DNA from 3 places in the Pantoea sp. sgz302252 genome. Region 2 is predicted to be linked to each of the others. Evidence: predicted binding sites of a transcription regulator. Region 2 holds the regulator's gene; each other region holds the start of a gene.
What was found. Region 2 encodes CRP, which controls carbon source genes, mostly activating them, when cyclic AMP is high. Its sites were predicted from a motif close to ATGTGANNNNNNTCACAT; they were not measured.

Region 1 (4,524 bases), on a different contig from region 2:
AGGACGACGCTGTTGGTTTTGCGGATCGTCAAAATGCTTCTCGCCCAACGCTTTGTCCCAACCGCGGTCGATCAGGATTTCCGCGCCGTCTTTGTAATATCTGGCCGAAAGCGTGCGGGCCACACTGTCTGCGCGAGTGGGATCGACTAACCCGTAACCGAAGCCATTGCCACGTGCCTGATGCTTTTTGGCGTAGCGATAAAGGTACTTCCACAAAATCGGCGTGAGGATAAATTTGGCATCCACTGTGGGTTCCAGCAGCTCGCCAAACGTCGGGCGACGCTCCGGATAAAGGGCGGGCAAATCACGCAGCGTGAACCCCTGCTGCAAATTCAAATCCCGACGAAAACCGACCATCACAATGCGTTCGCGGTGCTGCGGCAGGAAGTGTTGGCCGTCGATGATTTTTGGATCATCGGCACCCATTTCTGCGGAATCCGCCACGTCATAGCCGAGCGAATCCAGCGTTTGCATGATGATGCGGAAGGTTTTCCCACCGTCATGGCTCTTGAGGTTCTTCACGTTTTCGAGCACGAACACCGCCGGACGGCAGGCATCGATGATGCGCGCCACGTCAAAAAAGAGCGTGCCTTGCGTATCACAGGCAAAACCATGCGCACGGCCCAGCGCATTCTTCTTCGACACACCAGCCAGCGAGAACGGCTGACAAGGGAACCCCGCCAGCAGCACGTCGTGTTGTGGAATGATGCTGCGAATGTGATCCGCGGCTTCGCTGTCACTGACTTCAGGCTTATGGCTCAGCGTCACATCGCGGATATCTTCATTGAACTGATGTTCTGTCGGGTCACAGTACCAGTTGGCTTTATACGTTCTTACAGCATGCTTATTCCACTCGCTGGTAAAAACGCACTGCCCGCCAATCGCCTCAAAGCCGTTGCGAATGCCGCCAATGCCGGCAAACAGGTCGATAAAGCGAAATTGGGTAGTGCGCCCAGAAGGCTGCGGCAACAGCGCCGCTAAGCGAGCGTATTCGTTCTCACCCAGACGGCGGTTAATCTTACCGTTCTCTGTGGCGCGCTTGAGGATTGCCGGGCTCCAGTGCTGTTCACCCACGGCATTCAGCGTGGCGACCAGCGTCTTGACGTCATAAATGGCCATCAGCTGGTTCAGTAATGCCTGTGCGTCTGGCCCGGAGGCTCCCGCGAGAGGAAAAGTGTGAGTGCGTGTAAGTGTGTGCTGCATATCAGTAACCGGACAGACTATTTGCGGTGAGAGTATCACAAAATTTGCGCACTGAACTCAGGACTCCGGCTCAAAACGCGCGAGAATGGCCTCATCGCAATGGAGATAATCCCCTTTCAGCTCGGCCCCCATTTTGGCCATAAACTGCACCAGATAACGCGCATTGTGAATAGCGAGCGCTTTGCCCTGCTCGGTTTGCATGGTTTGCGGTAAACGCAGCAGCTTGTTCTGGAAATGATCGAGCGCGTAACGCTGATCGTTGAGCCCGCGATGGTCGGCGAACGGATCGTCGGCATCAAACAAGGAGACATTCAGTTTCCCCGCAACAGCAAATACGCGAGCAAGCCCTATCGCGCCTAACGATTCGAGCCTGTCGGCATCCTGCACAATCTTCGCTTCCAGCGTCAGCGGTGTGATATTGGCGCTGTGGCTGTGCGCTTCAATTGCATGTGCGACTGACGCGTACAGATCTCCAGGAAAATCGGGAAAATCAGCCTGCAGCAGAGAAAGCGTTTTTTGCGCCGCAAGTTGAGATGAGCGGCTGCGATCAGGATGATTTTTGGGCAAGCTGACAATGTCATGAAAATAACAGGCACACAGCACCACAAGCTCATCAACCTCTTCGTTCGCCGCTAGCTGCTGGGCGGTGGCCCAGACACGCCGAAAATGGGAGAGATCATGAGCCGCGTCGTCGCTGTCGTGATGGTCATGAAGCCAGGTTTCAAAGCGTTGCTGCCAGAGATGCAAAGTCATTCGTTTACTCACCCTTGTCAGAAAGAGCAATGAGAATAGCAGCTTTTGATGTCAGCTTTCTGAATACGATGACCCGCGTGGCCGAGTGTACCAGGCAATCCCCCCGAGGATCGATCCGACGATGCCTAACACCAAAAAGCCTAATAATGCCCCAATTAACTTGCCAAATGTTGATCCCATCGCGCCATCGAGCGTTGTCCCCGGAATCGGATCAAATTGAATGACAACCCAAACATAGCGCAGCATCGCCCAGATAAAATAGCCGCAATAAGCGTAAAAAACCCACAGCGCCAACATGCCGCCGGGACCCCGGGTGGCTCTTTCCTCTATCAAGAAAGTGCGTGTCTGCTCGCACCTGAATGTTTCGTTTTTCACTTTTCAAGATCATTAATGTGATATTGGTCACATTATAGCATCTTCAGACACGCCGCAAAGGGGCCTGACGTTTCTTGTTAGCGTCAGTTGCCGTTACCTTGATCTTCGGCAAATTTCGTTCACTAAAAGCCCCTGCCCAGACAAACTGTATTTCTCAATTAAAAGTCTGGGTATTTTCTGAGAATGTCATGACCACGGGGTGTTCACCTATAAAAGTGCTTTTCCAGACTTCTTTTTCGTATTAATTCGTGGAATCATTCCCTGCCTTTTGTTGTTTTTACACTGCACTCATTTGTTATTCATTTCTAATCACGCCTGATTGCTGATTGCAATCAGGTTTTTTTTCGCCTTTTTCCTGAGCATAACCCGCCTCTTAACTCGCAACACATCACTCTGTAAAAAACATTTCAGAAAACAAAACCACTACGTTATCCAACCCAGTAAAAAACACCTATAAATCACCGTAGTAAATGAGACGAGCACTTACATTGATAAAATACATATATAGACGCTTTAGATACAAATGGAAATATTTTAAATAACTTGCTTACATATTTATTTTAAATAAAAATGAACTTAGTCGATAGTATTTATTTGTAGTTTAGTATTGACCGCATTTATTCATGTAATTAATAACTCAAAGGATTGCATAATGAAAAGAAAAGTATTGGCGATGATCGTTCCTGCTTTACTGATGGCAGGCGCAGCAAATGCAGCAGAAATCTATAATAAAGACGGCAATAAACTTGACCTGTATGGCAAAGTCGATGCTCGTCATCAATTCTCCGATGATGCTGGCTCCGATGGAGACGAAACTTATGTGCGTATCGGTTTTAAAGGCGAAACCCAGATTAACAGCCAACTGATTGGCTACGGTCAGTGGGAATACAACATCCAGGCGAATGACACTGAAGGCAGCGGCAATCAGTCTGCCACTCGTCTGGGCTTTGCCGGTCTGAAATTCGGCGAATACGGCTCATTTGATTACGGCCGTAACTACGGCGTGGTGTACGACGTTGAAGCCTGGACTGACATGCTGCCGGTATTTGGTGGCGACTCCTACACCTACACCGACAACTTTATGGTGGGTCGTGGTAACGGGATGGCAACCTACCGCAACACCGACTTCTTTGGCCTGGTGGATGGCCTGAACTTCGCACTGCAGTATCAGGGGGCGAATGAAGGATCAGATGGTGTGTTTGATCAGGAAGGCACCAGTAACCGCGGTGACTCAACCGACATGCGCAGTGATAACGGCGATGGTTGGGGTATTTCCACCACTTATGACTTCGGTATGGGCTTCAGCGCAGGTGCAGCCTACGCGTCTTCTGATCGTACAAACGAACAGCAGACAGGCAGCCTCGCAGGCGGCGAAAACGCCGACGTGTGGACGGTGGGTCTGAAGTATGACGCAAACAACATTTACCTCGCGACCATGTATGCAGAAACCCGCAACATGACGCCGTTTGGTGATCAATCAAGTGCTATTGCCAACAAAACTCAGAACTTTGAAGTGACTGCACAGTACCAGTTCGACTTCGGTCTGCGTCCAGAAATCTCTTACCTGCAGTCCAAAGGTAAGGACCTGGCGAAAGATACTGGCCTGCGCAGCGACTGGAACGACAAAGACCTCGTGAAATACGTCTCTGTTGGCGCTAACTACTACTTCAACAAAAACTTCTCCACCTACGTTGATTACAAAATCAACCTGCTGGATAACGATGATAAATTCTATTCTGCGGCTGGTATCAGCACGGATGACGTCGTTGGCGTAGGTATGGTTTACCAGTTCTAAGTTCGTTTTTGCTGACTTTTTCCTTCTTTGTCAGCAAGTTGAAGCCCGCCCCGAGCGGGCTTTTTTGTGCCTATAAACTGGATTGGCATCGCCATCCGAGCTTTTACGGGCAACTCTGATGGCGAATTTCTCAATAGCGACTTAACTCAATCTTGAAAGGGCGACCCTTCTCTCAAGTTATAAAAAACATCAATGACTTGAACGAAGCAGCAGACTATCATGCCGACGTCTGACTGAAGGAAGTGGCGGAGAGAGGGGGATTTGAACCCCCGGTAGCGTTGCCCCTACCGGTCCGTTCAGCCGCTCCGGCATCTCTCCGCTGAGGTGGTTGCCATGATGCCTCGATCTTTGGCATTTTAATATCCCCTGACCTTTTCATTGAGTTCAAGTGACGAGTT
Region 2 (4,524 bases):
AGCAGGCCGCTTTGCCACTGCGGCCACAGCCAGACCATGCCGCCGAAGGCAATCAGACAGCCAATCAGGGTATCGGCGAGGCGTGCCACGATAAACTGATCGCCGTTGAGCGTTAGCAACTGAATGGTGTACACCGCCGTCACCGTAAAGCCCACCGTCGCCCAGCCGTAGCTTTTGCGGATCATCAGGTAGCTCACGAGGGTTATCACCAGCATCGCCGCCAGCGCATAGCCCTCCGGGGCATGAAAGTGCAGGGTGATGCCTGCGATGACCAACCCAGCCAACGTGCCTGCCGCCCGGTGAAAAATCCTCACCCGCGTTGCGCCATAGCCGTTTTGGGTGACCAGCAGCACGGTCATCAGGATCCAGTAAGGTTTGGGCAGATGCAGCGCCGTGCCCATCAGGCTGGCAATACTGAGCATCACGCTTATCCGCGCGGCACTGCGCAGGGCGGGCGATTTCAGCGAAAGATAGCTTTTTAGCGCCGCGAATACCGGCAAACGGCGTTCGTTATCGGCCATTAAATCGCGCGGATAGAGCGGGCGTTGCAGGCGCAGCACGCGTGCTATGCGGCTGAAATGCCAGACGCAGAATTGGCCGACCGGGTTATCCGGCTGCTGACGGGCGATTTTCTCCAGCGCGCCAATCTGCTTGTCCATCGAGAAACGCTGGGGAAAACGGTGGTAAAGAATATCATCGGCCATCACGCGCAGGCGCGTGGCGATGGTTTGAGCATTCCAGCGGATCACCGCTTCCGCATGGCTGCGCTCGACCAGCTTTTGGACTTCTGCCGGCTGGTGCAGGCTGACGGAGATGTGCTCCTGCAAATCAAGGCCCATCTGGAAGGAGCGCAGCAGGCGTTTGTAATCATGGTTCTTATTGGCCGCCAGCATGTGCAGCTGCTGGTAGCACTGGGTTATCAGGTCGACGGCTTTTTGCTGACGCGCCAGCAGGGGTGGCAAAGCTTTTTCTGGATCGGTGTGCTGGGTCAACAGGCTGTACTTGGCTTCGCAGTAATCCGCCAGTTGGCGATACAGCAGGCTCAGCGACTCCCGCAGCGGCTGTTCACGCCACATCCAGAACCAGAACCAGTTAAACAGGCCATACCAAAGCGTGCCGAGGGCATAAATCAGCAACGGCTCCCAGACTGGCATGTTGCCCGCAAGGCTCAGGGTAAAAATCGCGGCGATGAGAGACGCGGGAAGCAAACGCGCATGCAGAGAACTTATCTCGGCCGTCACGCCAAGCGTCATGGCGAGAACGGTCAGGATCAGCGGTAAGGGGAGGCTCTGCTCCAGCAGTAACTGAACCGCGAGGCTGCAGCCTGCAAACAGCGAACCGCCGATAATCAGGCGTTTGAAAAAGCGTTTGTGTGGCGTATCGAGACCGGCAATGTTGCAGCAGGCGGGAACTAACGAAAACAGCAATCCGTATTTGAGATACCCCAACACCAGACCGATAGCCACGGGGGTACAGAGCACCAGGGTTTGCCGCAGTGCATAGTTAATTTCCGGGTGATAAATTAGCCTGCGCCACATAGCGGTAGAGACAAAAATGGCGTATTGCGCGAACAATACGCCATTTAACGAGCTTAGCGGGTGCCGTAAACGACGATGGTCTTACCGTGGGCGGAGATCAGGTTCTGATCTTCCAGCATTTTCAGAATACGGCCAACGGTTTCACGGGAACAACCCACGATCTGCCCGATTTCCTGACGGGTAATTTTAATTTGCATACCGTCCGGGTGAGTCATGGCGTCAGGTTGTTTCGCCAGGTTCAGCAGCGTCTGCGCGATACGGCCGGTCACGTCGAGGAATGCAAGGTTGCCCACTTTCTCAGAAGTGACCTGCAGACGACGAGCCATCTGCGAGGAAAGGCGCATCAGAATATCTGGATTAACCTGGATAAGCTGACGGAATTTTTTGTAGGAAATTTCGGCCACTTCACAAGCGGTTTTTGCCCGAACCCAGGCACTACGCTCCTGACCTTCTTCGAAGAGACCAAGCTCACCAATGAAATCGCCCTGGTTGAGGTAAGAGAGGATCATCTCTTTCCCCTCTTCGTCCTTGATCAGTACAGCAACTGAGCCTTTCACGATGTAGTAAAGCGTTTCTGCTTTTTCACCCTGGTGAATCAGCGTGCTCTTCGATGGGTACTTATGAATGTGGCAATGAGACAAGAACCATTCAAGGGTAGGGTCTGTTTGCGGTTTGCCAAGCACCATGCGCGGTTATCCTCTGTTATAAGCTGTCTCCAGTGGCAGACACGATACTGCCGCTGGCTTTGCAATCGTATCCTTCCCTGTGCCTGGGAAGTCGGCTGTCGAATTATGCAGCAGCCTGTAATGTGGTGTCCTCTGCGTGCACACAGCACTTCACTGCATGACTGTAGCATCCCGACTGTTTTAGCATAGCTTTTGCTGCGTGTCTCCTGGTGTCTCGCTTCAGCATGACGCACATCTCCTTCCGTTGCGAGTTTTGTTATGTGCGCGTAATCTGAGAGGAAAATGGCAACTTCGGAGTTAAAAATTATGCAAGCACGTGTGAAATGGGTTGAGGGTTTAACCTTCCTGGGCGAGTCTGCTTCTGGCCACCAAATTTTGATGGACGGTAACTCTGGAGACAAAGCACCGAGCCCGATGGAAATGGTGCTGATGGCGGCTGGGGGTTGCAGCGCTATCGACGTGGTGTCGATTTTGCAGAAAGGGCGTCATGACGTGAAAGACTGCGAAGTGAAGCTCACCTCCGAGCGTCGTGAAGAAGCGCCACGTATGTTTACGCACATTAATCTGCACTTCATCGTGACGGGCAAAGATCTGAAAGAAGCGGCGGTCTCTCGCGCGGTGGATTTGTCAGCAGAAAAGTACTGCTCTGTGGCGCTGATGCTTGAGAAAGCCGCGAAGATCACCCATTCGTTTGAGGTGGTTGAGGCTTAAATGTGTGCGGCCTGATGCCCTCTCCCCAACCCTCTCCCACGGGGCGAGGGAGCAAACACTAAAAACCTTCTCGCAAGAGAAGGTTTTGCAGTTTACCTTCTGCTATCCATTAACCGCTCAACCAGCGGTGTCATGATCAACTCCATCGCCAGCCCCATTTTCCCTCCCGGCACAACCAGCGTGTTCATGTGTGAAATGAACGAACCTTGCAGCATCGCCAGCAGCCAGGGGAAATCGATGTCGCCCAGATTCTGGAAATGGATAACCACAAAGCTTTCATCCAGCGACGGAATGCCTTTAGCGGCAAACGGGTTAGAGGTGTCTACCGTGGGCACGCGCTGGAAGTTGATATGCGTGCGTGAGAACTGCGGCGTGATGAAGTTGATGTAATCCTCCATGGAACGAACCACGGAATCCATCACCGCTTCACGAGAATGCCCACGCTCACTGGTGTCACGCGTAAGCTTCTGAATCCATTCCAGGTTCACAATCGGGACTACGCCAACCAGCAAATCAACATGCTTTGCCACATCATGCTGAGGCGTCACTACGCCCCCGTGTAACCCTTCGTAGAACAGCACGTCGGTGGGTTCCGGCAGCGGTTGCCAGGGCGTGAAAGTGCCTGGCACCTGATTCCACGGCACGGCTTCATCATAGGTATGCAGATATTTGCGCGACTGCCCGCTGCCACTTTGGCCATAGGTGATAAACGTCTGTTCAAGCAAACCGAAGTCGTTGGCATCCGGGCCGAAATAACTGATATGGCGGCCCATGTCGCGTGCTTTACGGATTGCCATGTCCATTTCAGGGCGGGTGTAGCGATGAAAGCTGTCCCCTTCGACTTCGGCGGCGTTTAAATTGAGCTGAGCAAAGATCTTACGAAAGGCGAGGCTGGTGGTGGTGGTCCCCGCGCCGCTGGAGCCGGTCACGGCAATCACCGGGTATTTGGCAGACATAACGACTCCCTGGGTAAGCAGTGGTAATGAGTAGAGTCAGCCGCGAAATTGAGTGCGGGTCATCAGGTTGACGGTCTCGTGCAGTTCGGACCACACCAAAACGACTTCCCCGCTTTGCAATTGCTGTTTGACGTCGGCGACTTTATCTTCGAGCGAACGTTCATGTTCACCATAATCGGTGCCTTCGCGCAACACAAAGCTTTCTATCAGGTTTTCCAGCGTTTCGGGAGCCAGATCCTGCCAGGGAATGATCATGCGATAGCTCCAAGAAAACGGGTTAGCCAGTCTGGAATGCGTTTTTCCAGCCACATTTCGGGATGACGCAGCGTGCCGCCGACAAAGCCAACATGCCCGCCGTATTCGGTGAGCTGATACTGGATATTTTTCGGCAGCTCTTCCTGCGCGGGAATGGAGTGGTGATCCATAAAGGGATCGTCTTTGGCGTGAATAATCAGCGTCGGTTTGGTTATCTGGCTCAGTACAGGCATGGCGCTGCACTGGCGGTAATAGTCGATGGCATCGGCGAACCCGTGAATTTTCGACGTAATCAAATCGTCAAACTCGCGGATACGGCGAACGCTTTTCAAACGCTTAAGATCGACCGGCAGCGTGCCAGGATAAGCCTTCAGCTTG
Region 3 (4,524 bases), on a different contig from region 2:
TTTGGAGTACGATTTTGTGATTAATCGTGCATACTGTGCGCCTTTTGTGAGCCAGGGATCAGGGTACACATTTGTCTTATAAACGAAAGACGAGTCTATGAGCACTGATAATAAGCATTCATTGCCGGCCATCACGCTGGCGGCAATCGGCGTGGTCTACGGTGATATCGGTACCAGCCCACTTTATACATTGAGAGAATGTCTCTCAGGCCAGTTTGGATTTGGTGTAGAACGTGATGCCGTGTTCGGCTTCCTGTCGCTGATTTTCTGGCTGCTGATTTTTACAGTTTCCCTGAAATACATCACCTTCGTGATGCGCGCAGATAACGCCGGTGAAGGCGGTATTTTGACGTTGATGTCATTGGCCGGGCGAAATACCTCGGCAAGAATGACGTCTGTGCTGGTGATCCTCGGCCTTATTGGCGGCAGCTTCTTCTATGGCGAGGTGGTGATAACCCCGGCCATCTCGGTGATGTCGGCTATTGAAGGGCTTGAAATCATCGCCCCTCAGCTTGATAGCTGGATAGTCCCCATTTCTATCGCCGTATTAACCCTGCTGTTCATGATCCAGAAGCACGGGACTGCGCTGGTGGGGAAACTGTTCGCGCCGATCATGCTTATCTGGTTCCTGCTGCTGGCTGTGCTGGGTGCACGCAGCATCATTGCGAACCCGGAAGTGTTGCAGGCTCTGAATCCTTATTGGGCCGTCCATTTCTTCCTTGAATACAAAACCGTGTCGTTTGTGGCGCTGGGTGCAGTGGTGCTTTCCATTACCGGTGTTGAGGCGCTGTATGCGGATATGGGGCACTTCGGCAAACTGCCCATTCGTATCGCCTGGTTTAGCGTGGTGCTGCCCTCGCTGGTGCTGAACTACTTCGGTCAGGGCGCGCTACTGCTGAAACACCCGGAAGCGATAAAAAACCCGTTCTTCCTGCTGGCTCCTGAGTGGGCGCTGATCCCGATGCTGATTATCGCCACCCTGGCGACCGTCATCGCCTCTCAGGCGGTGATTTCTGGCGTGTTCTCATTAACCCGTCAGGCCGTGCGTTTGGGTTATCTCTCGCCGATGCGCATCATCCACACTTCAGAAATGGAGTCCGGGCAAATTTATATCCCGTTCATTAACTGGCTGCTGTATGTCTCGGTGGTGCTGGTTATCGTGAGCTTCGAGCACTCCAGCAACCTGGCGGCGGCATACGGTATCGCTGTCACCGGTACCATGGTACTGACCTCGATTCTCTCCACGACCGTGGCTTACCGAAACTGGCACTGGAACAAGTACTTCGTCGGCCTGATTCTGATTGCGTTCCTGTGTATTGACGTGCCGCTGTTCTCGGCGAACCTCGACAAACTGATGTCCGGTGGCTGGCTGCCGCTGACCCTCGGCCTGGTGATGTTCATGGTGATGACCACCTGGAAGAGCGAGCGTTTCCGCCTGCTGCGTCGCATGCATGAGCATGGTAACTCGCTTGAAGCGATGATTGCTTCCCTTGAGAAATCGCCACCTGTTCGCGTGCCTGGCACTGCGGTGTATATGTCTCGCGCCCTGAACGTCATTCCCTTTGCGATGCTGCATAATCTCAAGCACAACAAAGTGCTGCATGAGCGTGTGATCCTGCTGACGCTGCGAACTGAAGATGCACCATACGTTCACAACGTGCGTCGTGTGCAGATTGAACAGCTGTCGCCGTCATTCTGGCGAGTGGTCGCAAGCTACGGCTGGCGTGAAACGCCGAACGTGGAAGAAGTGTTCCATCGCTGTGGTCTGGAAGGTTTAAGCTGCCGGATGATGGAAACCTCGTTCTTCATGTCGCATGAGTCGCTGATTATCGGCAACGATCGTCCGTGGTATCTGCGCCTGCGTGGCAAGCTCTACCTGCTGCTGCAACGCAACGCTCTCCGTGCGCCAGATCAGTTTGAGATCCCGCCAAACCGTGTGATTGAGCTTGGGACGCAGGTTGAGATTTAACGTCTTTATCTGGTGCGGTCTGATGCCCTCTCCCCGACCCTCTCCCACGGGGAGAGGGAGCAAATACTAAAAACCTTCTCCAAAGAGAAGGTTTTGCACTCTACCTCGAAACGTTTCGATGCCGATCACATTTCTATAACCTGATGGTGGTTTTCTGAGCTTTCTTCAGAGTAAACTTACTCCAGCGAAACGTTTCGCTAGTGGAGCAAAACATGAAGAAAGGTACTGTACTCAACGCTGAACTCTCCTCGGTCATTTCTCGCCTTGGGCATACTGATACGCTGGTGGTGTGTGATGCGGGTCTGCCGATCCCTCACAGCACGCAGCGCATTGATATGGCTTTAACCCAGGGAGTGCCTGGTTTTATGCAGGTGCTGGAGGTGGTGACATCAGAGATGCAGGTTGAGACGGCAATTCTCGCCGCGGAAATCAAAACCCATAATCCGCAGCTCCACGAAACGTTGCTCCGTCACCTGGAGCAACTGCAGCAACACCAGGGAAACACCATTGACATTCGTTACACCACACACGAGCAGTTCAAACGACAAACCGCAGAAAGCCAGGCGGTGATTCGCAGCGGGGAGTGTTCCCCGTATGCGAATATCATTCTCTGTGCTGGCGTCACCTTCTGAGGCCATCATGGACGCATTACTGCAACTCAAAGGGATCGACAAATCCTTCCCGGGCGTAAAAGCCCTCTCCGGCGCTTCACTGAATGTGTACGCTGGCCGCGTGATGGCGCTGGTCGGTGAGAACGGCGCTGGCAAATCCACGATGATGAAAGTGCTGACCGGGATCTACAGCAAAGATGCCGGTTCACTGTTGTGGCTGGGAAAGGAAACCACCTTTACCGGGCCGAAGTCATCGCAGGAAGCCGGAATTGGCATCATTCATCAGGAACTGAACCTGATCCCGCAGCTTTCCATCGCTGAGAACATTTTCTTAGGCCGCGAGTTCGTTAACCGCTTCGGCAAAATCGACTGGAAAACCATGTACGCCGAAGCTGACAAGCTGCTGGCGAAACTCAACCTGCGCTTTAAAAGTGACAGGCTGGTGGGTGAACTGTCGATTGGCGATCAGCAGATGGTCGAAATTGCCAAGGTCCTGAGCTTTGAGTCGAAGGTCATCATCATGGATGAACCGACGGATGCGCTCACCGACACTGAAACCGAGTCCTTATTCCGCGTCATTCGCGAGCTGAAATCGCAAGGGCGCGGCATTGTCTATATTTCCCATCGCATGAAAGAGATCTTCGAAATCTGCGATGACGTGACAGTTTTCCGCGACGGGCAGTTTATCGCCGAGCGTGAAGTGTCCAGCCTCACCGAAGACACGCTGATTGAGATGATGGTCGGGCGCAAACTTGAAGATCAGTATCCGCGTCTCGATAAAGCGCCGGGCGACGTTCTCCTGAAGGTGGATAACCTTTGTGGGCCAGGCGTGGAAAACGTCAGCTTTACGCTGCGTAAAGGCGAGATCCTCGGCGTGGCCGGGTTGATGGGCGCCGGGCGTACCGAGCTGATGAAAGTGCTTTACGGCGCGCTACCGCGTAGCAGCGGGTATGTGACACTTGATGGCCATGAAGTGGTGACCAAATCACCACAGGATGGTCTGGCTAACGGCATCGTTTATATCTCTGAAGACCGTAAACGCGATGGCTTAGTGCTTGGCATGTCAGTTAAAGAGAACATGTCGCTGACCGCGTTGCGCTATTTCAGCCACAGCGGCGGCAGCCTGAAACACAAAGATGAACAGCAGACGGTGAGTGATTTTATCCGTCTGTTTAACGTCAAAACCCCGTCCATGGAACAGGCGATTGGTCTGCTTTCCGGCGGCAATCAGCAAAAGGTCGCCATTGCCCGTGGGCTGATGACGCGCCCGAAAGTGCTGATCCTCGATGAGCCAACGCGCGGCGTTGACGTCGGGGCGAAAAAAGAGATCTACCAGCTTATCAACCAGTTTAAAGCCGATGGCCTGAGCATCATCCTTGTCTCGTCTGAGATGCCGGAAGTGCTGGGCATGAGCGATCGCATCATGGTGATGCATGAAGGGCATCTCGGCGGTGAATTCACGCGCGAGCAGGCCACTCAGGAAGTATTGATGGCTGCCGCTGTGGGCAAGCTTAATCGTGTGAATCAGGAGTAAAAAAGATGACTACCCAGGCTGTTTCTGGTCGCCGCTATTTCACCAAAGCGTGGCTGCTGGAGCAAAAATCGCTGATCGCGCTGCTGGTGCTGATAGCGATTGTCTCCACCCTGAGCCCGAACTTTTTTACCGTCAATAACCTGTTCAATATCCTGCAACAGACTTCCGTGAACGCCATTATGGCGGTCGGGATGACGCTGGTTATCCTCACCTCCGGTATCGATTTGTCTGTGGGATCGCTGCTGGCGCTGACTGGTGCGGTGGCCGCCTCGATTGTGGGTATCGAAGTGAATGCGCTGGTGGCTGTTGCGGCGGCACTTGCCTTAGGTGCGGCGATTGGCGCAGTGACTGGCGTGATTGTGGCAAAGGGCCGAGTGCAGGCGTTTATCGCCACGCTGGTGATGATGCTT

Region 1: a site for CRP is predicted at 2,347-2,364, ahead of drpB (cell division protein DrpB). Genes of this name have one in related genera too.
Region 3: a site for CRP is predicted at 2,083-2,100, ahead of rbsD (D-ribose pyranase). Genes of this name have one in related genera too.

What each region holds. Positions count from the first base shown of each region.
Region 1 covers NZ_JBLFJW010000017.1:88,879-93,402, forward strand. Annotated here, with positions in the region: gene ACLW56_RS14350 (DNA cytosine methyltransferase) at 1-1,203, opposite strand, end outside; gene ACLW56_RS14355 (phosphohydrolase) at 1,261-1,956, opposite strand; gene drpB (cell division protein DrpB) at 2,008-2,286, opposite strand; gene ompC (porin OmpC) at 2,984-4,126, shown strand; tRNA gene ACLW56_RS14370 (tRNA-OTHER) at 4,370-4,444, opposite strand.
Region 2 covers NZ_JBLFJW010000024.1:74,289-78,812, forward strand. Annotated here, with positions in the region: gene ACLW56_RS17550 (YccS/YhfK family putative transporter) at 1-1,538, opposite strand, end outside; gene crp (cAMP-activated global transcriptional regulator CRP) at 1,592-2,224, opposite strand; gene ACLW56_RS17560 (OsmC family protein) at 2,531-2,935, shown strand; gene ACLW56_RS17565 (phosphoribulokinase) at 3,028-3,891, opposite strand; gene ACLW56_RS17570 (YheU family protein) at 3,928-4,146, opposite strand; gene ACLW56_RS17575 (hydrolase) at 4,143-4,524, opposite strand, start outside.
Region 3 covers NZ_JBLFJW010000033.1:51,848-56,371, forward strand. Annotated here, with positions in the region: gene kup (low affinity potassium transporter Kup) at 98-1,969, shown strand; gene rbsD (D-ribose pyranase) at 2,182-2,601, shown strand; gene rbsA (ribose ABC transporter ATP-binding protein RbsA) at 2,609-4,114, shown strand; gene rbsC (ribose ABC transporter permease) at 4,120-4,524, shown strand, end outside.